Regions from separate parts of the Leifsonia sp. ZF2019 genome, predicted to be linked through region 1. Evidence: riboswitches for the same ligand, from Rfam matches in the RefSeq annotation. Region 1 holds a riboswitch; the other holds the start of a gene.
What was found. A riboswitch is a leader RNA that binds a small molecule or an ion and turns the genes downstream of it on or off. The one in region 1 is predicted to bind thiamine pyrophosphate.

Region 1 (14,958 bases):
CGAGCAGTGGCGCGCCTGGTTCGAGGTCGCCGTCGACCGCGAGCGGCGCCCGGCGGGCGGGATGCTCCGCCCGCCGCACTTCGAGGCCTTCGACCGCGCCCTCGAACTGCAGGACGTCGTCATCGAGCACTACGACGTCGCGTCGACGTGGGCTCACGAACGCCACGCCGAGTACGTGCAGGCGAGCCTGCTGAACCATGCTCGGCGGGCAGCCGACATCGTCGACGTGGTGCGCGAGCGCGAGCACGAGCTGCGGCGCCAGGCCGGGTACTTCCGGCTCGACATCGACGTGCTGCCCCTGTCGAGCTCCGGCGCCTGGATCGTCGGGCCGCACACGGTGGTCGTCAGCGCCAGCCTGCGCGATGACTCGGGCGCGTTCCGCGACTGGTTCCGGCCGCTGGTGTCCGCGCTCGTCTGAGGCGGGCACCGGCGGCCGGACCGGATCCGGTCGCCGGTCCGCTCAGGCGGGGCGCGTGGCCGGCGAGATCGTCTGCGCGGGGTCGGTCTCGGCCACGTCTCCGATCGCCTCGTCGATGCGGGCGAGCACGTCGCCCGACAGGCGGACGCCCGCGGCGGCCGCGTTCGAGGCGACCTGTTCCGGGCGGGATGCTCCCACGATCGCTCCCGCGACGTTGGGGTTCTGCAGCACCCAGGCCACGGCGAGCTGCGCCATCGTGATGCCGAGTTCGTCGGCGATCGGGCGGAGCCTCTGCACCGCCGTCAGCACGTCGTCGCGCAGGAAGCTCTTGATCGCGTTCGCCCCGCCCTTCTCGTCGGCGGCACGGCTGCCCGCGGGCGGCTGCTCGCCCGGCGTGTACTTGCCGGTGAGCACGCCCTGCGCGACCGGGGACCAGACGATCTGGGAGATGCCGAGCTCCGCCGAGGCCGGCACGACCTCCTTCTCGATGACGCGCCAGAGCATGGAGTACTGCGGCTGGTTCGAGATCAACGAGAAGCCCAGCTGCTTCGCCAGGGCGTGGCCGGCACGCAGCTGCTCCGCGGACCACTCGCTCACGCCGATGTAGAGCGCCTTGCCCGCGCGCACGATGTCGGCGAAGGCCTGCATCGTCTCCTCGAGCGGTGTCTCGTAGTCGTAGCGGTGAGCCTGGTAGAGGTCGACATAGTCGGTTCCGAGACGCTCGAGCGATCCGTCGATCGACTCCAGGATGTGCTTGCGCGAGAGGCCGACGTCGTTGGGCCCCTGGGGCCCGGTCGGCCAGTAGACCTTGGTGAAGATCTCGAGCGACGCGCGGCGCTCGCCCTTCAGCGCGTCGCCGAGCACCTTCTCCGCCGCGGTGTTCGCGTAGGCGTCGGCCGTGTCGAAGGTGGTGATGCCGGCGTCGAGAGCGGCGCGGACGCTGCGGGCGGCGGTGTCGTTCTCGACCTGGGAGGCGTGGGTCAGCCAGTTGCCGTAGATGATCTCCGAGATCTTGAGCCCGGAGTTGCCGAGGTATCTGAATTCCATGCGGATCACGCTACTCGTCGGCGGCGCTGTCGGCGGAAGGTGGCATCCTGGAGGGTGTGGGACGAGCGGATGGCAGCGACCGGCGGGTGACGACCGCGGCGGTCGACGACTCCACGGCCACCGTACTGCACGTCGACATGGACGCCTTCTTCGCCTCCGTCGAACTGCTCGACCGCCCGGACGCCCGCGGCAAGCCCGCGATCGTCGGCCACGCCGGGGGCCGAGGCGTGGTCACGAGCGCGACCTACGAGGCCCGGCGCTTCGGCGTGCGCAGTGCGATGCCGATGTCCCAGGCGCTACGGCTGTGCCCGACGGCGATCATCCTGCCGCCGCACTACGAGAAGTACACCGAGTACTCGGCCCGGGTGATGGAGATCTTCCACGAGGTGACCCCGCTGGTGGAGCCCCTCAGCATCGACGAGGCGTTCCTCGACGTGGCCGGCGCACGGCGTCTGCTCGGCTCCCCGCGCCGCATCGCCGAGCTGATCCGGGCGCGGGTCCACGAGGAGACCGGCCTGACGTGCTCCGTCGGCGTCGCCGGTACCAAGTTCATGGCCAAGCTCGCCTCGGGTCGCGCCAAGCCCGACGGGCTCCTGGTCATCCCGCCCGCCGATACCCTTGCCTACCTGCGCCCGCTGCCGGTCGGCGCGCTCTGGGGCGTCGGCGCCAGCACTCAGGCCTCGCTCGAGCGGATGGGGATGCGCACGGTCGCCGACCTCGCCGACGCGCCGCTGAGCGTGCTCGAACGCGCCGTCGGGCAGGCCGGCGCTCGCCGCCTCCACGATCTCGCGAACGGCCGCGACGCCCGCCGCGTCATCACCGAGACCCGCGAGAAGAGCGTCGGCCACGAGAACACGTTCGGCGTCGACGTCGACGAGCCGGACGTCCTGCGCCGGGAGTTCCTCCGGCTCTCCGGGCGGGTGGGAGAGCGTCTGCGTCGCCACGGGCTGGTCGGCCGGACCGTCGCGATCAAGGTCCGCTTCTCCGACTTCCGCACCATCACCCGGTCCCGCACGCTCGCCGAACCCACCAACGTCGGCCGCCGACTCTTCGAGGAGGCCTGGCAGATCTTCGAGGCCCTCGACCTCGACGTGCACGCCACCCCGATCCGTCTCATCGGTGTCCGCGCCGAGCAGCTCCTCGACGCCGGCGGCGACGCGCTCGCCCTCTGGGACCCGGACGAGGAGTGGCGCGAGACCGAACGCGCCCTCGATGCCGTCAGCGCCCGCTTCGGACGCGGCACCATCGGCCCCGCCTCCCTCGTCCGCCGCTCCCGCGAGGCCGAGGACGAGTCGAAGGACGGCCGCAACCCGCGCTGGGTGAGCGACTGAGTCTCAGAGCGGCAGCACGAACAGTGTCACCACCGCGCTCACGGTGAAGAGCACACCGTTGACCGCAGCGAGTGCCAGCAGGAGCCCCGCTCTCCCTGTCGTCCGCAGCATCACCGCGTAGCGCACCACGTTGATGAGAGCGACGCTCGCGAGGATGGGGAACAGCATCGCGGGGACGACGAGCGCGGCCACGACGAGGAGCGTCACCGCCACGACCGCACCGATGCCTTCCGTGCGCGGATTCATCGTCGTGCGCGTCGGCCGGCGGTCATCGCTCACCCGATTCCACAGCGGGTGTCACCGTGCGCTGCGACGGATGTGCCGACGACGCGAGCGCAGTAGATCGGTTCTTGAAAACCGGCTACGAGAGCGAATCGGAACTTGTATGCGCCGTACGCGTATCCGCCACCACCGCTGACTCCCGCGGCGGAACTCGTACGTCCGACGTAGGACCATCCGATGAACGATGTCGACCCTCCTCCATCGACATAGCGCGCGCTCGTGACGGTTGCTCCGTTGTAACAGATCTGGCCCGTCGTCCACATGCTACCCAGGGTCTGACCGATCGAATTGTAGAAGGCGGATCGGGCAGTGTACGAGTAGCACCCTGAGGCCGCACGGGAACGAGCATCGCGCTCGCGCTCGAACTGATCGCTTGTCGTTGAGACAGTTGCGACCTCGCTCGCGGCGCGCACGAGCGCTTGCTCTCCGGAGGACATCGCGTCGAAGGTGGACTGCGGTTCGGGGCTGACTGCGAGCTGAGCGAGCAGTCGGCGGGCTTCTCCATCAGTGGCGATCATGGGGGAGGCGGCTGCTGGCAGTGTGGGACCCAGTGACAGGACGAAGGCGACCACGGCCGCTGCGGTCACAGTGACAGAGCATCTGAGTTTTGGCATGACGATTCCTTTCGGTCATCACCTTTGATGACGTGTGTCAAGAATGTCAGATCTGGAGGATTTAATCGACAGCGTCGACGTTCTACCGCAACCCCACCTCGATCCCGCGGTGGTCGCTCCCGTTCTCCGGGAGCACGACGCTGCTCACCGTGGCGAGGCCGCGGGTCAGGGCGTGGTCGAGGCGGGCGGCGGGGAAGGAGGCGGGCCAGGTGAAGCCGAGTCCGAGCTCGCTGTCCGGCTTCTCGCCGAGTTGGGTGAGGAGCGGCGCCAGCGTGCGGTCGGTGGTGGCGGTGTTGAAGTCGCCGATCACGAGCAGGCGGGTCGCGTCGTCGCCGGCGATCGTGCCGCTCAGCTCCTTCAGCATCTCGTCGCGGGTGGCGCTTTCGCCGGGGCGCACCGAGGCGAGGTGCACAGCGTAGACGCGGGTGATCCCTCCCGGGGTGTCGACGTCGACGCGGAGGGCGCGGTCCCAGCCGAGGCCGAGGTCGAGGCGCTGCTCGCCGGAGAGCGGGTGGGTGCTCCAGAGACCGACGGTGCCGACGATGGCCCGATACGGGTAAGCGGGGTCGAGCACGTCGGAGACGGCGGAGCGTGTGGTCGCGTCGAGTTCCTGGAGCGCGATCAGGTCGGGGGAGCGGGCGGCCAGATCGCGGGCGATGCTCGCTGCTTCGGGGTTGCCGGCGCGGATGTTCTCGCTCACGACGGTGAAGGCGGGGGCGCCGACCGAGGCGGCCGGCAGCATCGCGGTGCCGAACAACGACCACCAGACGGCCGCCGCGGTGGCGACGCCGAGACCGGCGAACAGGGACAGCCGGAACAGTGCGGAGAGGCCGAGCACGGCGATCAGCGCGGCCGCCCAGGGCAGGAACGACTCGACGAGGGAGGCGGCGCCGCCGATGTCGGGGAGCATCCCGTGCCAGAGCAGCAGTGCGGCGACCGCCAGTGCTGCGATCCCGGTGAGGACGCCTCGGGGGCGGCGGCGGGTACGGGACGATGGCACCCGATCGATTATTCCGGCCCCGTTGCTGAGAAGCCGCCGCGAACGCCGGGAAGAGGCTGCGAAGCGCCCTGGTCATCCTGGGAGGGCGGCGGGTACGGTGAGGGCATGACCAACATCTCGCTCAAACTCGCCGAGACCGTCAGCTCGTCGGGCGTCAAGTCCGTGTACGGCGAGCCCGTCGTCATCGACGGCACGACGATCGTGCCCGTCGCCGCCGTGCAGTTCGGATTCGGGGCCGGGGGCACCGACGACGAGGAAGGCCCGGGCGGGGGCGGTGGTGGGGGAGTCGCGATCCCGTTCGGCGCCTATGTGAGCGACGCGGCGGGCGTGCGTTTCCGGCCGAACCTCATCACGCTGCTGGCGGTGGCGATCCCGTTCGTGTGGGTCGCCGGTCACGCCTGGTCGCGCGTCATCCGCGCGCTGAAGAAGTAGACGCGGACGCGGTGACGTCACCGGCGGCGTGACGTCGCACTAGACTGATCGCGAACACGGGAGTCCGGTGAGCCGGGCTGAGAGGAAGCTTCTCCAAGCTTCGACCGTCGAACCTGATCTGGATCATGCCAGCGCAGGGAGGCCATCTCTGAATCCCGTGCCCTCTTTTCCACGAGCGAAAGGGCACGAACAGTGCACGCAACCATCACTCCGTCCGCGACGCGCTCCGCACGCGTCCTCCGCTGGCGTGTCGTCGACATCGTCGTCGCCAGCGTCGTGGCCGTCGCCGCCGGCGTCGTCTTCTGGGTTTGGGGGCAGGTGCAGAACCCGATCTCCGGACCGGTCAGCGCCGTGCTGCCGGGCTTCCAGGGTCTCCTCAACGGCCCCTGGCTGTTCGCCGGCGTTCTCACGGCGCTGATCGTCCGCAAGCCGGGCGCCGCACTGTACGGCGAGCTCGTCGCGGCCATCGTGTCGGCGCTGATCGGGACGCAGTGGGGCTTCGCGACGCTGCTCTCGGGCCTCGTGCAGGGCCTCGGTGCCGAGATCGTCTTCGCGATCCTCCTCTACGCGAACTGGAAGCTCGTCCCGGCCATCCTCGCCGGCGCCGGCGCCGGGCTCGCCGAGTCCGTCCTCGACCTCCTGTACTGGTACCCGGGCGCCAAGCCGGAGTTCGCGATCGTCTACACCATCACGACGACGCTCTCCGGAGCGCTCGTCGCCGGGCTGCTGTCGTGGCTGCTCGTCCGCGCGCTCGCCAGGACCGGGGCCCTGAGCCGGTTCGCGGCCGGGCGCGAAGTGACGGGGCGGGTCTGACCATCGCCTCCGTCACCCTGGGACAGCCGGTCCCGGCCGCCGTTCGGGTCGGCGGCTGGGGCTGGCGTTACTCCGGGCGGTCCGCGTGGGCCGTCCGCGACCTCGCGCTTACCATCGAGCCCGGTGAGCGGGTGCTCCTCCTCGGGGCCTCGGGCGCGGGCAAGAGCACGGTCCTCGCCGGACTCGCCGGTGTGCTCGGCGGGGACGACGATGGCGAGTCCGAAGGGCTGATGGAGGTCGACGGTCGCCAGCCTGCTCGGGCGCGCGGGACGACCGGCCTCCTGCTGCAGGATCCGGACGCGCAGGTGATCCTCGCGCGCGTCGGTGACGACGTCGCCTTCGCGTGCGAGAACCTCGGCGTCCCTCGGGAGCAGATCTGGCCGCGCGTGCGTGCCGCCCTGGCCGCCGTCGGACTCACGGTGCCGCTCGACCACCCCACGTCGCAGCTCTCGGGCGGTCAGAAGCAGCGTCTCGCCCTGGCCGGGCTGCTGGCGATGCGTCCCGGCCTCCTCCTGCTGGACGAGCCGACCGCGAACCTGGACCCCGACGGGGTGCACGAGGTGCGGGACGCCGTCGCCGCTGCGCTGGACGCGACGGGCGCGACCCTGGTGGTCGTCGAGCACCGCGTCGCGGTGTGGCGCGATCTCGTCGACCGCGTCATCGTCCTGGCGGCGGACGGCGGCGTGCTTGCGGACGGTCATCCCGACGCTGTGCTCGCGGACGCGGGGAGCACTCTGCGGAGCGCGGGCGTGTGGCTGCCGGACGACATCGTCCCGAAGGCGCCGACCGTGACCCTGGGCGAAGCCCTGCTCACCGCGCGCGAGCTGGCCTTCGGCCGCGGCCCGGCCGTCGCCCGTCGGCGACGGAGACGTCGATCCGAGCGTCGCTCTCCGTCGGTCGTCGCGCTTCCCGAGCGAGTGTCCGTCGATCTCGCCGAGGGCTCCGCGATCGCCCTCACCGGGCGCAACGGCGCGGGCAAGTCGACGCTGGCCTTGACCTTGGGCGGCCTCCTGCCGGTGCTCGGGGGCGCCCTGCGAGCCGAGCCGGCCCTCGCCGCCGGGGCGGGCGCGGCGCCGGAGGGCTGGCGCTCCCGCGACCTGCTGACCCGGATCGGCAGCGTGTTCCAGAACCCGGAGCACCAGCTGGTCGCCTCCACCGTGCGCGACGAGCTGGCGGCGGGGCCGCGAGCGCTCGGGCTCACCGAGCGGGAGATCCGCGACCGCGTCGACGACCTCCTGGACCGGCTGGCGTTGAGCGCTGTGGCGGACGCCAACCCGTTCACGCTCTCCGGCGGGCAGAAGCGACGGCTGTCGGTCGGCACAGCGCTGGCGACCCGGCCGCGGCTGCTCGTGCTCGACGAGCCGACGTTCGGGCAGGACGCGAACACGTGGCGCGGGCTGGTGCGCACCATCGCCGAGCTCCGCGGCTCCGGCCACTCGATCGTGACGGCGACGCACGACACCGAGTTCATCGCCGCGATCGGCGCCACGGACCTTCCGCTCGGGTCGGCACGGGAGGTGGCGGCGTGACCCTGCTCGAACCCGTCCGCAGCGGACCGCTCGCGACGCTCAACCCCGTCGCCAAGCTGGGTGCCGCCCTCATCGTCACCGCGGTGCTCCTGGTCTCCATCGATCCGGTCTCGGCCGCCGTCGCGCTCGCGCTGGAGCTGGTGCTCGTCGCGTTCTCCGGCATCCCGGCGCGTGTGCTGCTGCTGCGCACGGCACCGATCTGGATCGCGGCGCCCCTCGCCGGGCTGACGACCGCGCTCTACGGCCGCACAGCCGGCACCGTCTATCTGCAGTGGTGGGCTGTGGAGGTGAGCGACGGCTCGCTCCTGCTGGGGCTGGCGACGATGCTCCGCATCCTGGCCATCGGCCTGCCCGCCGTCCTGCTCTTCATCACGATCGATCCGACCGATCTCGCCGACGGGTTGGCGCAGCTGCTGCGACTTCCCGCGCGTTTCGTGCTCGGGGGGCTCGCCGGGCTCCGACTCGTGGGTCTCTTCGCCGAGGACTGGCGGGCGCTGACCCTCGCCCGGCGCGCCCGCGGGATCGCCGAGAGCGGTGCACTGCGGCGCATGCTCGGTCAATCGTTCGCGCTCTTCGTGCTCTCCATCCGTCGCGGCAGCAAACTGGCGACGGCGATGGAGGCGCGGGGATTCGGGTCCGCCTCGGCGCGCACGTGGGCGCGGCCGTCGGTGTTCCGCGGGCGGGACTGGGGGGCCCTCGTGGTTGCCGTTGCCGTCGCAGGAGCGGCGGTGGCGGTCGCCGTCGTCGTCGGGAGCTGGAATGTCCTGGGACGCTGAGCGGGAGCGGCTGGACGCCGCCGTGCGCGCAGCGGTCGCCGCGGCGGACGGTCGTGCGCCCGTCGTGCTGATCGACGGGCCGAGCGGAGCGGGCAAGAGCTCGCTCGCCGATGACCTCCTGCGCGCGTGGCCGGCTACCGGACGGCCCCGACTGGTGCGCATGGACGACCTCTATCCGGGATGGGACGGCCTGGACGCGGGAAGCGCCGCTCTCGGTCGCGACCTGCTCCTCCCGCTCCGCGCCACCGGTGCCGGCCACTGGCGGCGCTGGGACTGGGCGGGCGATCGGCCGGCGGAGCGGGTCGCGGTGCACGGCGCGGACCCGCTGATCGTGGAGGGGTGCGGGACGCTGGCCCGGGCGAACGTCTCCGCGGCGGACCTCGCCCTGTGGCTCGATGCCGACGACACGCTCCGCAAACGGAGGGCACTCGACCGCGACGGTGAGACCTTCGCCCAGAACTGGGACCGCTGGCAGGCCGAGTTCGAGGCGTACCTGCGGCGCGAGCGTCCCCGCGACTCCGCGACGCTGCGTCTGGATGTGACGGACTGGCCGCTCGGCGCGGCCCGCGTGCCGAGCGCGGAGGACTAACCTGGAGACCATGAGCGAATCACAGGCACACGATCCCGAGTACATCGTCGAGTACGCCGATGGTCCGCTGGTCGGCACCGCCGAGCGCCGGTACCTGGTCGACGGCAAGGTGGACGAGCGGATCGGCGCCGTCGCCGCGGTCGAGGGACTGGAGTCCCTGTTCTGGTACGTGGCCGGCGCGGAGCGGGAGGTCAACGGCGAGAAGCACGTGACGTACCACTTCGATGCACCCGACAGCGACCCGGTCGAGGCCGACAAGGACGAGGAGTCCCTCTAGAGTCCGTCGAGCGTCGTAGCGCGGCTCCGGTCGGGACGCGCTACGCCCAGCCCAGCTCGTGCAGGCGTTCGTCGTCGATGCCGTAGAAGTGCGCGATCTCGTGCACCAGCGTGACGTGGATCTCGTCCCGCAGCTCGTCGACCGTCTCGCAGATCGCGAGCAGCGGCTCCCGGTACAGGATGATGCGGTCGGGCATCTCGCCGAAGCCGTAGGAGTCGCGCTCGGTCAGGGCGACACCGTCGTAGAGGCCGAGGAGGTCGAGTGAGCCGTCCTCCGGGCGGTCCTCGACCACGAACACCACGTTGTCGAGGCCGTCGATCATTTCGTCCGGCAGCTGGTCGAGCTCCTCGGTGACGAGGGCCTCGAACGCGTCGGCGTCGAGCGGGAGGCCCACGGTCACCACGCGTCCGCGACGGCGGCGTGCAGGTCGAGCAGGCCGGTGGTGCGCTCGCTCGGTCCGCGCCCGAAGCCGCACTCGGTCGCGACGCCGAATCGTGCCTGCGCGGTGGACGCCGCCGCGATCCTCCGGCGGGCGCCCTCCTCGCCGTCCTCGTGGTGCAGCAGTCCGAGGTAGAGCTCGGTGGTCTCCGGAACGGCGACGTCGCGCAGGGGAGAGAAGAACTCCGTGTCGTCGCGATCGATCGGCACGGGCAGGTGGACCCAGCTGATGCGTCGGCCCGCGCCCTCGACGATGCCGCGGGTGACGGCGGCGAGCCAGCCCGCGTCGGCGGGCTGCACGAAGTGGTGCTCCTCGACGTCGCCGTAGCAGAGGTGGAAGCCCACCTCGACGTCGTCGGGGACGGCACGCGCTTGGCGGATCGACCGTTCGACGACGCCGTCGAGGACGTCGGTGAACCACGGCTCGATGCGACCCTCCAGCAGGGCGAACTCGACCGCCGTGTCCCACTGGATCGCGAGACGCTCGTGCGGGATGCCGTCGACGATGCGGGCGAGCTCACCGAGGAGTGCGCGCTCGTAGGCGGCCTCGAAGGCGGCCCGGTCCTCGGGGACGATGAAGGCGCCGGCGATCGCGGCCGGGGTCGGGAGGGAGACCTGGAATCGCGTCGCGGGCGCGAGCACCCCGTCGTCGACGAGGCGGGCGAAGGTCGCGAACGACTCGAGTGCGGCGGAGGCGTAGCCGAGGTCGGGGAAGACCAGATCGGCCGCCTGCACACCGGCGTCCACGCGGAACGGCCGTCCGTCGAAGGTGTCCCGCAAGAAGAACGGCTCGATCGGCAGGCGCGACAGGCCGGCCATGGTGTCGAAGCGGCGGGTCTGGAACTGGATCCAGTAGAACCGCTCGCCGACCTCGCCGTCCGGGATGCGGCGCATCCGGTCGCCGAGGTGCGCTCCGACGGTGCGGAGGACGGTCTCGGCATCGGGGAGGTTGACGCTGCCGACGAGGTGGGCGCCACGGACCTCCGCGGCGCCGACGGACGAGTGCGGGGGAACGGTGCTCACCCGCGCGAGTCTACCGACACCGCGCGGGCGCGCGCCCGCTCAGTACCAGTTGACGGACTGCGAGTGCGACCAGGCCGAGCACGGGGTGCCGTACGAGCGCGAGATGTAGTCGAGGCCCCACTTCACCTGGGTGGTGGCGTTGGTCGCCCAGTCGGTGCCGAAGCTGGCCATCTTGCTGCCGGGGAGTGCCTGCGGGATGCCGGTGGCGCCGCTGCTGCCGTTGGAGGCCTGGTAGTTCCAGCCGGACTCCTTCTGCCAGAGGCTGCTGAGGCACTGGAACTGGTCGTCGCCCCAGCCGTACTGCGAGGAGGCGATGCTGCGCGCGGCGGACTTGGCACCGTCCGGGGTGTTCGCGGCGGCGGCCGCGGCTGCGGCGGCCTCGGCGGCGACCCGGTCGGCCTCGGCGCCTGCGGCGGCCAGCGCGGTGGTGGCGGCTTTCGTGGCGTCGATGGTCGTGCGCAGCCTGCTGTCGTCGAGCTTCGCGTACGAGTCGAGGCCCGCGATCGCGGTCTTGGCCGCGGAAGCGTCGGTCTTTGTCTCGTTGGCCGCGACGGTGGTCTGTGCGCTGGCGAGCGTCTGCTTCGCCTCCGCCTCGAGGCGGTCGCGCACGATCTTGTCGTAGATGGAGAGCTGCTCGCGGTGCAGCCCGGTCGAGTCGGAGAGCTCCCGGGTCGAGCGTTCGCTCTGCTGCTGGGCGCTGAGCGCGGGGCCGATGAGACTGGCCGACATGAGGACGGCGGCGGCGCCGGTGACGATGCGGCCGAAGGGGATGTCGGTCTTCTGGATGGCGTTGCGAAGGGTGCTGAGCATTCGGTTCCTGGGTCGGGCTTCCCCGCCCTGGTGGCCTCCCCGGGCTCCGGGCAGGCGCGACCGTGCCGCGAGGGGGTGCGGCGGGCGGGCTGGAACCCGCGTCGGCACGCACGGAAGCGCCCGGTGGACCCGTGGTCCCGAGGGCGCGCGACGTGCGGCGCGGGGTGCGTCACGACGACGGAAAGGCGTCCGGGTTCGAGGGGGGTCGGGGAGGGCGCACGCGGCGTGACACGGACGGCGTTCGATGCCGTCGACCAGCTACGTTAGGCCGTCACTCTGGACGATCGGGGCATGATCCCTGGCAAAGTCGTGTACGTGTCACCGTTCTGCCGGTGGGTCGGCCGCCTCGACCGCGGCCCGTTCCGCCTCGTCCATGCGTCGATCCGTGACCCAGATCATCCCTGTGAGGAGGCACAGGACGATGACCCCGGCGCCGAGGAACACGGCCCTGAGGCCGAGCACTTCCGCGACGATCCCGCCCGCGGCGGTACCGAGCGGGATGGTTCCCCACGCGAGGAGCCGGTACGCGCTGTTGAGGCGGCCGAGCAGGCGGTGCGGGGTCACCCGCTGGCGCAGCGACACCGTGATCACGTTCCAGATGGAGACGGTCACGCCGCCGACGAAGAAGGCCGCGCCGATGATCCACGGGCTGGTCGTGAACGCCGGGGTCGCGACGGTGAGGACGGAGCCGGCGATCGTGAGGGCGAGCGCGCGCGAGCGACCGAGCAGGCGTTCAGCGCCCTCGGCGAGGAACGTGCCGAGCACGCTGCCGAGGGCCGAGGCGGTGAGCAGGGCGCCGTAGGCCGGATCGTCCAGCCGCATGGCGGACCTCGATCCGACGGCGTACACCACGAACACGCTGAACACCGCGCTGCTCGCGAAATTGAAGCCGCCCACCAGGAAGGCCAGCACGCGCAGGACGGTGTTGCTCCAGAGAAAGCGCAGACCCTCGCCGATGTCTGCTCGGATGGTCGTCGTTCCGGGGCGGTCGACGCGGAACGCCCCGCGCACCAGGAGCAGCAGCGCGATGGCTGCGACCCAGAGGGCGACCGGCGCTCCGAATGCCAGCCCCACCCCCGCGGCGACGAGAAAGCCGCCGAGGGGCGGCCCGATGAACTGGTTGGCGGCGAGTTCCGCCGCATACAGCCTCCCGTTCGCTCGGGAGAGGGCGTCACGGCCGACCAGCTGGGGGAGGATCGACTGCGAGGAGGTGTCGTACAGCGTCTCCGCCGTCCCGACACAGACCGCGGCGATGTACAGCAGCCAGATGGATCCGACACCGGCGACAGCCGCAGCCGTGAGCGCCGCCAGCAGGGTCGCTCGGGCGATGTTCGCGCCGATCATGATCGCGCGGCGGTCCAGCCGGTCGGCGAGGGCCCCGGCCGTGAGCGCGAACAGCAGCCAGGGGAGTGAGAAGGCGAAACCCAGTCCGGCGATCAGCAGGGGGGAATCGGTGAAGCGGACGGCCACGAGCGGCAGCGCCACCTTCATCACGCCATCGGCCAGGTTGGAGAACGCCGCCGACGTCCACAGCGTCCAGAAGGGAGCGCCCAGTCGTCTCGAGGTCACGAGTGCAGCATCGCACACTGATTGAGGAAACTCAATCGATAGGAGAAACCTCTATCACTTGCGTAGACTGGGCGCATGGACCGCGACCCGACCATCGACCCGGAGGCCAAGCGCCGTCCGGCGACGGTCAAGGAGATCAAAGCGATGTCGCATCCGCTGCGGGTGCGCATCCTGCGGCTGTGCGGGGATCGTGAGCTGACCAACAAGCAACTCGCCGACCGCCTCGGCGTCGACGCTGGCACAGTCCTCTACCACGTGCGGCAACTCGTCGACGTGGGCTTCCTGGAGCCGGTCGGGGTGCGCTCGGGGGAGAGCGGCGCGCTCGAGAAGCCGTATCGGTCCACCGGGCGCACCTGGTGGTTGTCCGTCGGCCTGGACGACCTCGACCTGGGTGAGGGCTTAGCACCGGTGGATGCGTTTCAGCAGGAACTCGCCGACGCCGGCCCGCGCTCGATCGCCACGTACGCCCGCTTCGCCCTGCACCTCTCCCCGGAGGATGTCGCCGAGCTGGACCGCCGCATCGTCGCCGTCATCGACGAGTTCGTGGAGACCGACGCCGAGCGCACGGGCCGGCCGCTGCACGGCGGCCTGTTCCTGCTGCACCGCTCCGCGGAGTAGCGGCCCACCTCGTCGCGCTTCGCGCGACGACTGCTGCGCTTCGGGACGACTGCGCCCTGGCGCCGCACCGCACACGTCCCGAGGCGCCGCGCTCGCCCGTCCCGGTCGCATGCGAAACGCGCCGGCGCATGCGAAACGCCCCGGCCATCTCTGACCGGGGCGTTCCTCTGGGGTGAGTAACGGGGCTTGAACCCGCGACCTCCTGGACCACAACCAGGCGCTCTACCAACTGAGCTATACCCACCATGTCCGCGACCGTTTCAGGTGACCCGGTCGAGGCAACTCATCGATTCTAGTACATTCGCGGCGCCCATTTTTCCACGACGGCCGCGGCGACCTCCTGGGTCTGCTCCGTGGTGGGTCCTGGCTCGCCGACGAAGGCCGCGCCGCGGTAGTAGTCGAGTTCGCGGATGGATTCGAGGATGTCGGCGAGGGCGCGGTGTCCGCCGTTCTTGCCGGGCGCGTTGAAGTAGACGCGGGGGAACCAGCGGCGCGAGAGCTCCTTGATCGAGGAGACGTCGACGTTGCGGTAGTGGAGGTGGTTGTCGAGGCGCGGCATGTACTTCGCGAGGAACATGCGGTCGGTGCCGATCGTGTTGCCGGCGAGCGGGGCGGTGCGGGCGTTGGGGACGAACTTCAGGACGTACTCGAGCACCTCGTATTCGGCTTCGCCGAGGCTCTTGCCGTTCGGGATCTCCTCGATGAGGCCGGAGGTCGTGTGCATGTCGCGGACGAAGTCGTTCATGTTCTCGAACGCCGAGGTGTCGGGCTTGATGACGATGCTGAGTCCGGGGTCGAGAACGTTCAGCTCGAAGTCGGTGATGACGACCGCGATCTCGACCAGTTCGTCGACCTCGAGGTCGAGTCCGGTCATCTCGCAGTCGATCCAGACCAGTCGATCCGAGGAGTTAGACATGCTCCCGAGTCTAGTGCGGCCCTCCGACGGCTCGCGGCACGGGGCGGGGGACGGGGTGTTTGGGGTCCATCCCGTCGCCGGCGGAGATGTGGCGGAGCCGGCGACCGGCCCAGGGGAGCGCGTACACGCGCAACCAGGTGCGGAACGGGATCTCGCCGGACGGGTGCTCCGCCGGGATGCCGCCCGTGTCGGATCCGGCGAGCGGCGCGGTCTCCGCATAGGGGACTCCGAGCGTGTGGGCGGCGAGGCTGGCGAGCGTGCGGTGGCCGCGCGAGCTCAGGTGCACGCGGTCGGAGGCCCACATCGCGGGCTCGCGGAACTCGCGCACGCCCCACACGTCGAGCACGGTGGCCTGCTGGTCCCGAGCGATGGTCCAGATGTTGGCGTTGAACACGGCGGCGCGTCCCCGGAACGGCTTGAGGAAGAACGCGAAGTGCGGGTCGAACAGGTTCGCGAGCAGCACGGTCGCGCCGGCG
Region 2 (14,958 bases), 2.0 Mb from region 1:
CGTCTGGCAATCGGCCGGCGTGACCATGGTGATCTTCATCGCCGGACTGGAAGGCATCGATTCCGAGACGCTCGAAGCCGCCCACCTCGATGGGGCCAACGGGTGGCAGCGGTTCTGGTATGTCATCCGTCCCTTGCTCGCGCCAGCCGTCCTCATCAATTCCCTGCTCTGCGTCATCGGAGGTCTGAAGATCTTCGACCAGATCTTCATCACCACACAGGGCGGTCCGGCGCGGAGCACGGCCACGCTCGCCACCATGTCGTACACCGACGGGTTCGTGGCAGGCGACTACTCGTACGGGATAACGCTCTCGATCATCCTCGCCGTGCTCGTCGGAGCGGTGTCGATCGTGCAGTTCCGGATGACTCGGACCAAGGAGAACCGATGATCGCGCGCTACACCCCGAGAACCGCTCTCTTCGAGGGCCTGATGTGGATTCTCGCCCTCGTCTATCTCGGAGTCCCCGTCTATCTCCTCATCAATGTCGCCCTCAAGGGACAGACCGACACCAGTCCCGCGCTGACACCGGCCGACCCGGTCACATTCGACAACTTCCGGACGGCGTTCCTGGAAGGGAACATCGGTCAGGCATTCGTGACCTCCCTTTTCATCACCGTCGCCAGCGTCACAGCGGTGATCCTGATCTCGGCCGCCGCGGCGTATCCGCTCGCCCGGGCGACGCGACGGTGGTCCACGATCACCTTCTCGGTCTTCGTCGCCGGATTGGTGGTCCCCGCCGTCGGGGTCATCCCCCTCTACGTGACGATGAAGAATCTCGGCCTGCTGGGGTCGCCGGGCGCCCTCGTGCTGCTCTACGTCGGAATGAACCTCCCCTTCGCCATCCTCCTGTACACCGTCTTCTTGCGCGCCGTTCCCGCCGACTACGAGGAGGCGGCGAGGATCGATGGCGCCGGGCCGATCCGGACTTTCTGGAGCGTCGTCTTCCCGCTTCTGCGTCCCGTCACCGGAACGATCGCGGTTCTCACGGTGATCGCGATCTACAACGACTTCTTCACGCCGCTGCTGTATCTGAACGGAAGCTCGTACACGACCCTGCCGCTGGCTCTGCGCAACTTCTCGAGCCAGTACACCACCAACTGGGGCGCGATCTTCGCGGGGATCTCGCTCGGCGTGCTTCCCGTGCTCGCCTTCTATCTCGTCCTCCAGCGGAACATCATCAAGGGCTTCGCTGGCGGCCTCAAGGGTTGAACCCCCCTACCCGCACCCGAGAAAGGAAACACATGCGAAAGAAAGTCCTCGGCGTCGCAGCAGTGCTGCTGAGCGTCGGCCTGCTCGCCACCGGATGCGCCGTCAGCGGCTCCGACGGCGGAAAGGACACCCTCACCCTCACCTGGGTGTCCGGGACCGAGAGCCAGGTGATCGACCCGACGGTGAAGGCGTTCGAGAAGGCGAACCCCGGTGTCACCGTCAAGACGAACATCATCGCCAGCACCGACCTCACCCAGACGCTCCAGACCCAGCTCACCGCTGGAACGGCGCCCGACATCTTCCTCACAGCCCCTCCCGGCAGTCAGGGGGCCGTTCCCGATCTCGCCAAGGCGGGATATCTCGCTCCGCTCGACGACCTCCCGTGGGCCGGGGCCGCGACAGCGCCGGCGAAGGCCGCCATGACGTATGACGGCAAGGTCTACGGGATCACTCCGAACTTCACCTCCATCGGCGCGATCTACAACACGGACAGTCTCTCTGCGGCAGGCCTGACCGCGCCGCGCACCTGGAGCGAGCTGCTGAGCTTCTGTGCGGCCGCGAAGGCGAAGGGGAAGGTCGCGTTCGGACTCGGCCTGCAGGAGGGGTGGACGACCTTCCTGATTCCGCGCGCACTCCTCGCGACCCTCATCCCCGACCCGGACAAATGGAACTCGGAGCTCAGCGACGGAACGTTCGACTATGCCGATTCGCCGCAGTGGAAGGAGGCGCTCGAGAAGCAGGACGAGATGACCAAGGCGGGCTGCTTCAACGACTCCCCGAACGGCACCTCGATCGACAACACCGTTCTGCCCGGCGTCATCAACGGCGACTACCTGGGGACGGTCTCGGTGAGTGCACACATCGGCGTCATGGAGAGCAAGGCGACCGGTACCCTCCACCTCGTCACCACGCCCCTGCCTGCCACCGATGACGCAGCAGCGCAGAAGTTCGAGATCCTCCCGGGCAGCGGCCTCTCGATCAACGCCGCCTCCAAGAACCTGGCGCTCGCGAAGAAGTTCCTGACCCTGTGGTCGTCCGAGAAATCCCTCGATTCGATCGCTGCCGCGTCAGGAACGATCCCCAGCATCGCGAGCGACTCGTTCGCTCCGCCTGCGAGCCTGAAGGAGCTCGCTGCCGCCGCCGCCGACGGTCACACGATCGCAGGAAACTTCCTCTGGAAGAGTTCGGTGCAGCAAGCGCTCACGGACGGCGTGCAGGGCATCTTCGCCGGGAGCTCCACTCCGCAGAAGACGCTGGACGCGATGCAAGCCGCCTACACGGCGAAGTAACCTGCCGTCCGGTGCGAAGCGAGGAGGGGCGACGGGAATCCGTCGTCCCTCCGATCGCCCTGTGCCGGATCACGAGCCCGAAGGAGACATATGACGATCAGCTCCCCGACGCCGGACTCGTGGCACATCGCCGCCGGCCGGACCTCGTACGCCGTCGCCCTCGACGACGACGGCCGGCTCCGCCTCCTCCACTGGGGGCGATCCATCTCAGACGCAGACGTCGCGCGCCTGGCGGCGCGTCCCGACGATCTCTTCGTGCTCGAATCGACCTACAACCCCCGGGTCACGGACGAGCTCTCCTTCCCCGACGGCGTCGACCAACGCATCCCCACCGTCCGCGCCGAGTTCGCATCGGGATCACGCGGTCTCCGACTCGCTGTGTCCGACACCTCGTGGGATGACACGACGCTGCGGATAGCGCTTGTCGATTCCGTGCAGGGCTTCGAGGTCGTCCTCTGGTATCGCGTTCAAGAACGTTCAGAGGTCATCGAACGATGGGCCGAGCTGAGCAATCTGTCGGCCGCGCCTGTCGCTGTCGTGACGGCGCATTCCTGCGCGCTCGCCCTGCCGCGCCGGGTCCGTCGGGTGAGCTATCTCGCCGGGCGCTGGGCGGCCGACCCGCGGTGGACGCAGTCGGAGCTTCCGGAGGGACGCTTCGAGCTCGCCGAGTCCGGTGGTTACGCCGGGCACCGCGCCAAGCCGTGGTTCGCCGTCGACGACGGGAACGCGACGGAGGACGACGGTGAGGTGTGGAGTGCGTCCCTCGCCTGGTCGGGGTCGTGGCGGCTCGCGATCGAACGGACGGTGCACGAAGGCTGGCATGCGGTGATGGGGATCGCCGAAGCCGACTTCCGCTACCTCCTCGACGCCGGAGAGCGGCTGACCCTCCCTGCTGTCGCTCTCGTTCACTCGCGCGAAGGCTTCGGCGGGATGAGCCGACGGTGGCACGACCACCAGCGTGAGGCGGTCCTCAGGGACACCCTGCCGCGCCCTGTGCTGTTCAATTCGTGGGAGGCCACGATGTTCGACATCGACGAGGGTGGCCAGCTGGACCTCGCGGCCCGCGCTGCCGAGATCGGCTGCGAACTGTTCGTGGTCGATGACGGCTGGTTCCGTGGGCGAGACGACGAGACGGGTGGACTCGGCGATTGGGAGCCGGACCCTGCCAAATTCCCTCGTGGGCTGCGACCGTTGGCCGACGAGGTCCGGTCGTTGGGGATGGACTTCGGATTGTGGATCGAGCCGGAGATGGTGAGCCCCGGCAGCGAGATCATGCGCGAGCATCCGGACTGGGTGTACGCGTTCCCGGGTCTCGACCGAGTGACGATGCGGCACCAGCTTGTGCTCAATCTCGCTCGAGCCGACGTCAGGGAGCATGTCTGGCAGACCATCGACCGGCTCCTCCGCGAGGTCCCGATCTCCTACCTCAAGTGGGACTTCAATCGACCGATCACGCAGGCGGGATGGGCGGGCCACCCCAACGCGCAGCGGATATGGATCGACCACGTCCGGGCTCTCTACGCGATCCTCGACCGGCTGCGCGCCGAGCACCCGGCCGTGCGCATCGAAGCGTGTGCGGGAGGCGGCGGGCGGACCGATCTCGGCATGCTCGCTCACGTCGACCAGGTGTGGACCTCCGACGACACCGACCCGTACGACCGGCTTGCCCTGCAGCACGGGTTCACCTACGCGTTCGCCCCGAACGCGATGAGCTCGTGGGTGACGGCGAGTCCGTCTCTTCTCAACAACCGGCAGTCGAGCGTGACCTACCGATTCCATGTCGCGATGTGTGGAGTCCTCGGCATCGGCGATGACATCAGAGCCTGGACAGCGGAGGAGACCGCCGTCGCGACGAAACTGATCCGCTGGTACAAGGCGAACCGTGAAACGATCCAGAACGGCACCGTGTCACGCCTCGCATACTCTCCCGAGCTCACCGCTGTGCAGTATGAGTCCGCGGATCGTGAGTCGATCGTCGTCTTCGCATTCGGTCACGCACGACGCTTCGCCACCCGAAGGGAGAAGATCCGGCTGAAGGTCTCGGACGACGCCGGCCTCTACGTCGACGAACACGGCCGTCTCTTCGGGGGGAGCGAGCTCAACGCCGTCGGACTCGGTGTAGAGCTCTCCGGCGATCTCGACAGCACGGCCTCGCTCTTGCGAAGGGTCTCGGGATCCGGGGGTGATCGCCACTCCTGTGCCGACCAGATCGAGAGCGCGCGCTGACGAGCGCCTCAGTGCTTCTTGGCGTGCCCGTCTGAGAGGGCCGTCACGCCGGCCCAGAAGTCGTCGGCTGTCGACGCGGGCTCAAGAAGCGCATCCCGGACGGCCCGCGCGTGCGCCGGCCGGGCCAGGCGCACTCTCTCCCGGCCATCATCGGTCGCGATGATCTGCCGGCGGGCCCCGCCGCCCGATGCGGCCGTGCTCACGAGGAGTCCCCGCGCCGCCATACGGGTCAGCTGCCGAGAGAGCCGACTCCGATCCCAACCCAACGACGCGACAAGCTGGTTCTGCCCCAGCGTGCCGTCGCCCAGCTCGACAACGCGCGAGAGCACCGCGAAATCCGGACCGGAAAGGCCAGACGCGGACTCGATCGCCCGCTCGACCGCTTCGCTGACGGCGGCTTGGGCATGCTTCCACGCCTCCCACTGGAGGGTCTCCGTGACGCTCAATGATGTTGACATGGAAACAACTCTCCCTATGATGTGTACATGACAACATCAGGGTACGCGACTCAACGCCACGCCGTCCTCATCACCGGGGGCAGCGACGGCATCGGATTGGGGCTTGCTCGCCGATACATCGAACGAGGCGATCGTGTCATCGTGACGGGCCGACGAGAGGAACGACTGACGGCCGCAGCGACAAGCGTTCCCGGGCTCGAGACCTATGTGAACGACATCGGATCCCCCGAAGCGAGGGAAGCCCTCACCGCGTACATCGCGACGACGATGCCCGAACTGGACACGGTCATCAACAATGCCGGCGTGCAACGTCGCGTACCCCTCGCCTCTGATGACGAGCCCTGGAGCGCCGCCCGCGCCGAGATAGAGATCCTCCTCGACGGCCCCATCCACCTCAACCGACTCCTCATCCCTCAGCTGCTCAGCAGGGGTCGCGGCTCGCTCATCGTCGACGTCACCTCCGGTGGTGCGTACATGCCGCAGACCTTCGCGCCCATCTACAGTGCATCGAAGGCTGCGCTCCACAGCTACACCGTCAACCTCCGATGGGCGCTGGCCGACACGACGATCGGAGTCGCGGAGCTCATCCCGCCGGCCGTGGCCACCGCTCTGGCCGGCACGGAGGATCGTCACGGTGCCGACGTCGACGAGTTCTGCGATGCCGTGTTCCCGCTCCTCGACGGCGATCACGACGAGGTCGGATTCGGTTTCACCGCGTCCGGCGCCTTCCGTTCCCTCCTCAGCCTCCAACACGAACTGTTCGAGGCCTCCGCCGGCCGTTCCGCCGTCTCCCGCTACCGGGAGTCCACCTGCGCGGAATGCACATCTGCCCGGATCAGGTGACGGAGCGTGCCGCGGCGACGCCCTCTCGGAGGGCCGAGAGGTCGCTGGGCGCGTAGTGACGTCCCTGGCGGACGACACCCACGATGTCATGAAGGTGCGCGGCTGATTCGCGGGGGTCGCGGGCGAGGAAGACGAGGTCGGCGAGCTTGCCGACCTCGATCGTGCCGGAATCCTCCGAGCGCCCGACGAGGCTCGCGGCGTCCACCGTCGTCATCTGGAGAATGCGGAGCGGGTCGACCCCGGCTGCGGCGAGGAGGTCGAACTCTCGGTGAAGCGACGGTCCGGCGATCACCCAGCCGGCGCCGGTGGCGTCGCTGCCGGTGGTCATGCGAACGCCCTCCTCGGCGAAGATCTTCACGAGCCGAAGCTCTGTGTCGTGTTGTGCCGCGAAGGTCGCGTGCTGCTGGGGTGTGTACTTCTTCGAGAAGTGATCCGCGGACCTGGTCCAGAATCTCACGGTGCCCGGCTTCACGTAGCGGAGGTCGGGGTCGTCGCGGAAGGACGGGATGTCGGCCCGCTGCGAGGTCAGTTGCCGGACGAGCGTGGGGGTCACCCACGTGTCCTCTCGGACGAACAGCTGCGCGAGCTCTCGGGCCTTGCCGTCGTCGAAGGTGTCGAGGGCGTGCTGAAGCAGTGCGATCGAGCTGTCGGTCGCCCGTGCCGTCGGATTCACGACGACGCGCGGGAGCGCCATTGTCAGGATGCGCGCGAGCACGGGCCGGGGAAGGCGCGGCAGCCGGAGCTCGCTTCCGCTCCGGAGCTGAGCCTGTATAGCCTGTTCGTCCGTGGAGCACGCGGCCAGGAGCGGAATGCCCGGACCCAGGTGCTCGATCGTGAATCCGAGACGCGCCGCCGCTCGCGGATCAGCGCCGGCGGGAAGGTGCCCGGCCACGGGGACACCCCATGCGGCGGCCTCCCGTTGCACTGCGGTCAGGGTGTCCGGGCTGACGGCTGCGACTTTGATGAAATCCGCGCCGTCCGCCGCCTCCGAGCGCACGGTCTCTCTGGCCTCCATGGGGGTCGCCGCGTTCGCGGGCGAGAGGATCTCGCCGCAGAGCGCGGTCAGCGCTGGAGAATCGGCCGGGAGTCCCAACTGGTCCCGTGCGCGCCGGCGAAGAAGGTCGGAGCTGCCGGACATCTGCCGAAACGACGTGATCCCGAAGGCGAGCATGAGCGCCAACGTCCCGTCCGGCTCGGTGAGGTTCAGGGCGTGCGCGTGCGTGTCCGTGAACCCGGGGACGACGAAGACCGGGCCCGGCGTCAGCACGTCGTCGTGATCCGTGCGCGGGGTGGTGCCGGCGCGCGCCACCGCGGTGATCAGGCCGTCGCTGATCACCAGCTCGCTGTCCGGCAGCAGGCCCCCGGTTCGCACGTCGACGACGGTGACTCCAGCGATGATGGTTCGCGCGGCCAAAGCGTGCTCCCTCCTCGGGCCCACGGCGAGCGATCCCGCTCGCGAGTGCTCGAGCCGCCTGATGCGGACCCGGGCCCGATGCCGGAGTGTGCGCCGTAGGCCGTCCAACGTGGTGACGATGGCAATGGTGGCCTCATTCCCCGGAGGGCGGGCCGACGATTCCACTCAGCGGTAATCGAGCTTTCATGACAGACTCCCTCCCATGGAGGAACCCTCGGCAGCCGTCGCCCGCCGCACCGGGGTGGTGGATCGGGCGTTCTCGATCCTGGCGGCGTTCGACGAGCGCCATGCAGCGCTCTCCCTGACCGCGATCGCAGGCCGTGCCGGTCTGCCGATCAACAGCGCTCTGCGGATCGTCCGGTCACTCGTCGGCGTCGGCGCTCTCGAACGACGCGACGACGGGTTGTATGTCGTCGGTCTCCGACTTTTCGAGATCGCAGCGCTCGCTCCGAGGAGCCAGGGCATTCGACGAATCGCCATGCCGTTCCTGCAGGACCTCCACGCCGTCACCGAGGAGCACGTCCTCCTCACCGTCCGCGAAGGCGACGAGGCGGTGCTGATCGAACGCCTGTCCGCTCGTGGTGCGGGCCGCGTCGCCTATCGCGTCGGCGGGCGCCTGCCCCTGCACGGAACCGGTGGCGGCCTCGTCCTGCTCGCCCACAGCCCCCGTGAGGTGCAAGAGGCCATGATCGCTCACGCCGATGTCGATCTGACAGGACCAGGACGATTGGCCTTCCCGACCGGTGACGAGCTCCGCCGTCGGCTGGCCGCGATCCGGCAGGAGGGATCACTAGTCTTCGCCGCCTCCGCCGTCGACGGCATGGGCACCGTCGCGGCACCCGTCTTCGGGAGAGCGCGTGAGGTGGTCGCGGCGGTGTCGGTCGTCGCACCGGCGGACAAGCAGGTGCTGGAAGGCCTGCTGCCCGCCGTGCGCGTGACGGCCAGGGCCGTCTCCGGCGCTCTCGAACCGCGGCGCCCTACCGCTGGGTGGAAGTCGCCCCTCCGCTGATCGGCAGGCGACATACCGTGCCTGCATGCCTTCGCCGCTCGTCGATGTCCATGCGCACTTCGTCACGGACGACTATGTCGCGGGTGCCAGAGCCGCAGGAATCGAGCATCCCGACGGCATGCCGGGCTGGCCGGGCTTCGATGTCGGCGATCAGCTCGCGAGCATGGACAGGCGGGGCATCGCCCGCGCGGTGCTCTCGCTCTCGTCGCCCGGCGTGCATCTCGTCGCCGGGCGGGATGCCGAAGCAGCGGCGATGGCGGAGCACGTCAACGACGTCGCACTCGGATACGTCGACGACCATCCGGGGCGCTTCGACTGCTTCGCCTCCGTTCCCCTGCCCGATGTGGACGCGGCGCTGCGGGAGCTGACGCGGGCGATGACGGCGGGCGCGACCGGAATCGCGGTGGAGTCGAACGCGCACGGGCAGTACCTCGGGGATCCGGCTCTCGAGCCGTTGTGGGCGGAGCTCGACCGGCGGCGAGGGATCCTCTTCATCCACCCGACCTCGCCGGTGTCGTGGGAGTCGACGGGACTGGGGTTGCCACGCCCTCTGCTGGAGTTCCTCTTCGACTCCACCCGCACGGTCGTCGACCTGCTGCGAGCCACAGTGATCCACCGGCACCCGGGGATGCGTGTCATCGTGCCGCACTCGGGAGCGGCACTCGGGAGCCTCGCCGACCGGGTCACCACCCTCCTCCCGCTCGCTGTCGGCGTCGACGCCGAGGCGCTCCACCTGTGGGAGCAGCTGACGTCCCTGTGGTTCGACACGGCCGGGACGCCGTTCCCGCACGCGATCCCCGCATTGACGTCGCTGGTCGGCACCGACCGGATCCTGTACGGCAGCGACTCCTGCTGGACACCGCCCGCCGTGGTCGACGCGCAGCTCGCGTCCCTCGACACGGCTCCCCACCCCAGCGGCGTCTCCTCCTGGCGTGAGCTGGCTGGAGCCAATGCCGCACGCCTCCTGAACGCGAGCGGACACCCCCATCCCCGTGCCGACCGTGAGAAAGCGTGAACAGCCCATGACCTCGCACCCTGACGACCCTCGCGAGACGCCCGCCACGTCATCACGCCGAACGTTCCTCAAGACCACCGGCTTCATCGCACTGGGTCTCGGGGCCGCCGCGGCATCGGGTGGGCCTCTCCTGTCCACGTTGACGAGCGGGAACCTTCCGCCGCAGTCGCCGCACGCGACCGCGCCTGCGTTGCGGATCGACCACGTGACCATCGTGGATCCGCGCGACGGGAGCCGCCGCCCCGATATGTCCATCGAGACGCGCGGCGGCAGAATCGTGGCCACGACGGCCTTTCCCGGACCCGCGGTCTCCGGCATGCGGGTCGTGGACGGTGAAGGCAGGTACGCCGTGCCGGGCTACAACAACATGCACACCCACGTCCTGCAGGAGGAACGCTCTGAACTGTTCATGGCCACGATGCTGCGTGAGGGGACGACCGGGATGCGGCAGATGGCCGGCCCCGACGAGGTGCTCCGGCGCCGTGCGCAGAATCGGCTCTCGCTCGGGCCCCGAACGCCCGCTCTGCTGACGATGCCCGGGGCGATCCTGATGCCCTTCAACTCACCCACCGTCGGGAGGGTGCGCCGCGAGATCAGCCGTCAGAAGGCTCTCGGCGCCGACTTCATCAAACTCATCATGGTGGAGCGCGACGTGTTCTTCGCCGCGGTGAGCTGGGCGCACGCCCAGGGTTTGACGATCGGCGGCCACCTGCCGCCGTCGGTCAGTCCGGGTGAGGCGTCGGACGCCGGCTACGACTTCCTCGAACACCTCGGCACCAGTGCCAACATCTGGATCGAGACCTCGAGCGACCGCGCAGCGCTCCGGGCCGCGGCCGACACCTCTCTCGCGCTGCCGAACGCACTCGGCTACGTGCCGTTCGCCGAACAGCTCTTCGGGAGTCCCTTTGTCACCAAGCTGACCGCGACGACGCTGCTGAACCCCGCCCTGTCCGATCGGGCCGACAACATCCCGGTGCTCCAGCAGGCGCTGAACACCTTCGACGACGGCGCCGCGCGGGATCTCGCGCGAACCTTCCTGAAGAACAGCACCTGGCAGACGCCCACGCTCTCGCGACTGCGCACCGAGTACAGGATGGACGCCCCGGAGTACACGGACCACCCGTGGTTGAGGATGCTCTCACCACAGGTGAGGAAGGACTATCAGACCACTCGGACGAAGTTCCTCGATCTGCCCGCCCAGCGGCGAGACGCCTACCACCAGTACTACGACACCGCCGTGACGTTCGTCGGAATCCTCCACGCAGAAGGAGTGCCGATCATGACCGGAACGGACGGTCCGGGCGGCAATCCCGGGCAGGACCTGCGGTCCGAATTCCGGGAGCTGGCCTCCGCCGGCCTCGCGCCGCTCGACGTGCTGCGGGCGACCACGACCGTTCCGGCGAGCTTCCTCGGCCGTTCCGACCGCATGGGGGCCATCGACGCGGGGATGCGGGCCGATCTCCTCCTCCTCGACAACGACCCGCTCACGAGCGTGGAGAACCTCATGGACATCAGCGCCGTCGTGAACGGCGGGCATTACGCGACCGCCGCCGAGCTCGACCAGACGATCGACCGGCTGCTCGCATCCGAGGAGGACGCATGACGGCCCGCGTAACCCCGACGAAGGCTCCCGGCACCGCACGTGCTCGGTGGACCCGGGTGGCGGGCTGGGCCCTCATCGGAGTGGGCGTCGTCGTCTCATGGGCATGGTCGGCCGAGCTCGGCATCGCCGGCGAGCCCGTCGGGGCGGCCATCGCGGGTGCATCGACGATGCTCCTCTTCAGCGCGGGCATCCTCGTGATCGGGCGCGCATCCCCGCGGCGCGGGCGCATCGCGACGCGGGCATTCCGCATCGGCGCGCTCGCGGCCGCACTCGGAGCCATCGCTGCCGGGGTGATCCCCGTCGCTGTCGTCGGCGCGACCACCGGCACGGTGACAGCCGATGTCGTCTCCGGCAGAACCGGAGACGACTACCGCGTCTCCGGCACGGCCGTCGTCTCCAGCGACACGTATCACCAGACGAACATCGAGATCACGGTCCGGGCGACGGACCGCACCGCCCCGTACCTCGCCGCGACCGTCTCCTTCGCCGACGGAACGTCTCCGGTGACCTGCACGAACACCCGGCAGACCTGGATCCATGAACTCGCGACAGTGGGCCTTCACTGCGAGAGCTTCCTCCCGCGCACGACACTCGACGCCATCTCGGGAATCACGCTCTCTGAGCCGTAGGCGTCCCACGGAGGGGTAGCACGGGTCGTGCGCGCCTGCACCGCGGCGGCTCTTCCGATAGCGTGAGACCAACACACGTGACACGGGGTGCCCTGCGGGGCTGAGATCACACCCGTCGAACCTGCTCTAGTTCGTACTAGCGAAGGGATGTCGCGCATGACGCGCACGCCACGAAACCAGATCGAGTCCATCGTCTCTCTGCACGCGGAGGTGCGCACCCGCGCGCCGCTCGTGCAATGCATCACCAACGCCGTGGTGACGAACTTCACGGCCAACGTCCTGCTCGCCCTCGGCGCCGCCCCGGCCATGGTGGACATCCCGGGAGAGGCGGGCGTCTTCGCCGGGATCGCGTCGGGCGTGCTCGTCAACCTCGGCACTCCGAACGCGGAGCAGCGCGAAGCGATGCGGGAGGCGGCGTCGGCCGCCACCCACGCCGGCACCCCGTGGGTGCTCGACCCCGTCGCGATCGGCGCCCTGCCGGTTCGCACGGCGCTCGCCGCAGAATTGAAGACGGCACGCCCGACGGTCGTGCGGGGGAACGCCTCCGAGATCATCGCGTTCGACGGGGCGGGCGCGGGTGGTCGCGGCGTCGACGCGACGGACGTCGTCGAGGACGCGGCGTCCGCCGCCCGTCGGATCGCCCTCGCCACCGGCGGCGTGGTGGCGGTGTCGGGGCCGGTGGATCTCGTGACCGACGGCATCGACGAGTCGCGTCTGGGCAACGGGAATGCGCTGCTGACCCGGGTCACCGGAGGGGGGTGCGCGCTGGGTGCGGTGATGGCCGCGTTCGCGGGCGTGACGGCGGACCGGTTCGCCGCCACGGTCGCGGCGATCACGGTCTACAACGTCGCGGCAGAGCTCGCGGCCGAGCGCGCCGGAGGGCCCGGGACCTTCGCGTCCCTGTTCCTGGACGCGCTCGCGGGGGTCGACGCTGAGATCCTGCGTGCACGGGCGGTGGTCCGATGACGAGCGATCTCTCCCTCTACCTGGTCACCGATTCCGGCCTGGCCGCAGCGGCCGGTCACGATCTCGTCGAGCTGGTCCGAGCCGCCGCGGCCAACGGCGTGACGGCGGTGCAGCTCCGAGAGAAGGAGGCCACGGCCCGCGGGTTCCTCGACACGGTGCTGCGGGTCTCGGAGGCGATCCCGGATCGAGTCGCGCTGATCGTCAACGACCGGGTGGACGTGTTCCTCGCCGCCCGTGCTGCGGGAGCGCGGATCACGGGCGTCCATGTGGGGCAGTCCGATCTTCCGCCCGAGGCGGTGCGAGGGCTCATCGGCTCCGACGCCGTCCTCGGGCTGAGCGCCTCGACGCCGGAGCAATTGGCCGCGGCGTCCGACTCCGGCGTCGTCGACTACGTCGGCATCGGCGCGCTGCACGCGACCGCGACGAAACGCGACGCTCCGCCGCCGCTCGGTCACGAGGAGTTCGCCCGGCTGGTCGCCCTGAGCGCGCTCCCGGCGGTCGCGATCGGAGGGGTGCACGCGGCCGATCTGGGAGCGCTGCGCCGGGCGGGCGCCGCCGGCGCGGCGGTCGTGTCGGCGATCTGCGGGTCCGCCGACCCCGGACAGGCGGCCCGCGAGCTGCGCACGGCATGGGATGCCGCATGAGCCGGCAGCGTGTCGTACCGCGAGTGCTGAGCATCGCCGGCACCGACCCCACCGGCGGCGCCGGCATCCAGGCGGATCTGAAGAGCATCGCCGCGAACGGCGGTTACGGCATGGCGGTCGTCACAGCGCTCGTCGCCCAGAACACCCACGGCGTCCGTGCCGTCCATGTGCCTCCCCCGGCGTTCCTCGCCCAGCAACTCGATGCCGTCTCCGACGACGTGGAGATCGACGCGGTCAAGATCGGAATGCTCGGCACCGCCGAGGTGATCGGGGTGGTCGCCGATTGGCTCGACCGGGTGCGGCCTCCTCTGGTCGTGCTCGACCCCGTGGCGGTCGCCACCAGCGGCGACCGCCTCCTCGACGCCGATGCGGAGGACGCGCTGCGTCGACTCGTCTCGCAGGTGGACCTGGTGACACCGAACGTCCCCGAGCTCGCGGTCCTCGCGGAGTCGACCGTCGCCGTCTCCTGGGAGGAGGCGCTTGCGCAGGCGGGTCGGGTCGCCGCTCGGCACGGTGTTCGGGTGCTCGCCAAGGGCGGACACCTGACAGGGGAGCACCTCCCCGATGCGCTCGTCGAGGCCGTCGACGGCGCTGTCTCGGTGACCGAGTTCCCGGGGCTGCGCATCGCCACGCGCAACACGCACGGCACAGGGTGCTCGCTGTCCTCCGCGGTCGCGACCCGGGTCGCCGCCACGGGGGACTGGGTGCGAGCCGCGGCGGAATCCAAGCAGTGGCTCGCCGAGAGCATTCGTCACGGGTCCGAGCTCGAGGTGGGCACCGGCAATGGGCCGATCAGCCACTTCGCCGGTCTCTGGCGTCGAGGGGGCACCACGACGGCCCCGACGGCGGAGGACGTCGAGAGCGCCTGGTGGAACGAGATCGGCGCCCTCCGCGCCGACATCGACGACCTGCCGTTCGTGCGCGGGCTCGGCGACGGGACCCTGCCCCGCGACGAGTTCCTGGGGTATCTGGCCCAGGACGCCCTCTACCTGCGCGACTACGCCCGGGTGCTCGCCCATGCCGCACGCCTCGCGCCGGCCTCGGACGAGCTCGTGTTCTGGGCCGACAGCGCGCAGGGGGCGATCGCGGGAGAGCTGCAGCTCCACGAGAGCTGGCTGACTGAGGAAGCACTGCGAGCCGTGGAGCCGGACCCGGTGACGACGGCCTACCTGAACCACCTGCTCGCGACGGCGGCCCGAGGGGACTACCGGGTGCTCGCTGCGGCGCTCCTCCCGTGCTTCTGGATCTATCAGGACGTCGGGGAGCGCCTGCACGCTCTCTCGCACGAGCGGCACCCGTACCGGTCGTGGCTCGACACCTATGCCGAACCCGCATTCGCTGACGCCACCCGGCGGGCGATCGGCATCGTCACAGAACTCGCCGCGACCTCCGACGAGGCGACACGGCGCGCGATGGGGCTCGCGTTCCGCGAGTCCGCCGCGCACGAGCGGGCGTTCTTCGCCGCACGCCGAGGGGCGCCGCGGGCATGACGCGCGACTGCGACGGTGATCTGCCGGTGCTCGCCTTCCTGCAGCGCGCGATCGACGGGACCCTGTCGCCCGACGACACCACCCACCTGACGTACCCCACCCCCATCTCGCGTCTGCTCGGGTTCGAGCTGGTCGGGGTGTCCGAGCGTGCCGCTGAGGTCCG

Region 2: another riboswitch for thiamine pyrophosphate. It lies ahead of thiM (hydroxyethylthiazole kinase); the one in region 1 lies ahead of IT072_RS09575 (ECF transporter S component).

Annotation. Positions count from the first base shown of each region.
Region 1 covers NZ_CP065037.1:1,939,135-1,954,092, forward strand. The annotation lists gene IT072_RS09545 (hypothetical protein) at 1-418, shown strand, start outside; gene IT072_RS09550 (aldo/keto reductase family protein) at 461-1,465, opposite strand; gene IT072_RS09555 (DNA polymerase IV) at 1,522-2,796, shown strand; gene IT072_RS09560 (hypothetical protein) at 2,800-3,075, opposite strand; gene IT072_RS09565 (endonuclease/exonuclease/phosphatase family protein) at 3,775-4,692, opposite strand; gene IT072_RS09570 (GerW family sporulation protein) at 4,798-5,124, shown strand; TPP riboswitch at 5,171-5,281, shown strand; gene IT072_RS09575 (ECF transporter S component) at 5,317-5,937, shown strand; gene IT072_RS09580 (ABC transporter ATP-binding protein) at 5,940-7,466, shown strand; gene IT072_RS09585 (energy-coupling factor transporter transmembrane component T family protein) at 7,463-8,242, shown strand; gene IT072_RS09590 (ATP-binding protein) at 8,226-8,831, shown strand; gene IT072_RS09595 (hypothetical protein) at 8,842-9,108, shown strand; gene IT072_RS09600 (metallopeptidase family protein) at 9,149-9,502, opposite strand; gene IT072_RS09605 (hypothetical protein) at 9,505-10,569, opposite strand; gene IT072_RS09610 (hypothetical protein) at 10,609-11,379, opposite strand; gene IT072_RS09615 (MFS transporter) at 11,698-12,948, opposite strand; gene IT072_RS09620 (ArsR/SmtB family transcription factor) at 13,024-13,566, shown strand; tRNA gene IT072_RS09625 (tRNA-His) at 13,735-13,810, opposite strand; gene orn (oligoribonuclease) at 13,859-14,482, opposite strand; gene IT072_RS09635 (SGNH/GDSL hydrolase family protein) at 14,493-14,958, opposite strand, start outside.
Region 2 covers NZ_CP065037.1:4,192,048-4,207,005, reverse strand. The annotation lists gene IT072_RS20525 (carbohydrate ABC transporter permease) at 1-388, shown strand, start outside; gene IT072_RS20520 (carbohydrate ABC transporter permease) at 385-1,209, shown strand; gene IT072_RS20515 (ABC transporter substrate-binding protein) at 1,242-2,498, shown strand; gene IT072_RS20510 (alpha-galactosidase) at 2,589-4,724, shown strand; gene IT072_RS20505 (MarR family winged helix-turn-helix transcriptional regulator) at 4,733-5,182, opposite strand; gene IT072_RS20500 (SDR family oxidoreductase) at 5,210-6,025, shown strand; gene IT072_RS20495 (amidohydrolase family protein) at 6,018-7,439, opposite strand; gene IT072_RS20490 (IclR family transcriptional regulator) at 7,642-8,448, shown strand; gene IT072_RS20485 (amidohydrolase family protein) at 8,474-9,463, shown strand; gene IT072_RS20480 (amidohydrolase family protein) at 9,471-11,066, shown strand; gene IT072_RS20475 (hypothetical protein) at 11,063-11,695, shown strand; TPP riboswitch at 11,769-11,860, shown strand; gene thiM (hydroxyethylthiazole kinase) at 11,852-12,661, shown strand; gene thiE (thiamine phosphate synthase) at 12,658-13,305, shown strand; gene IT072_RS20460 (bifunctional hydroxymethylpyrimidine kinase/phosphomethylpyrimidine kinase) at 13,302-14,795, shown strand; gene IT072_RS20455 (PaaI family thioesterase) at 14,792-14,958, shown strand, end outside.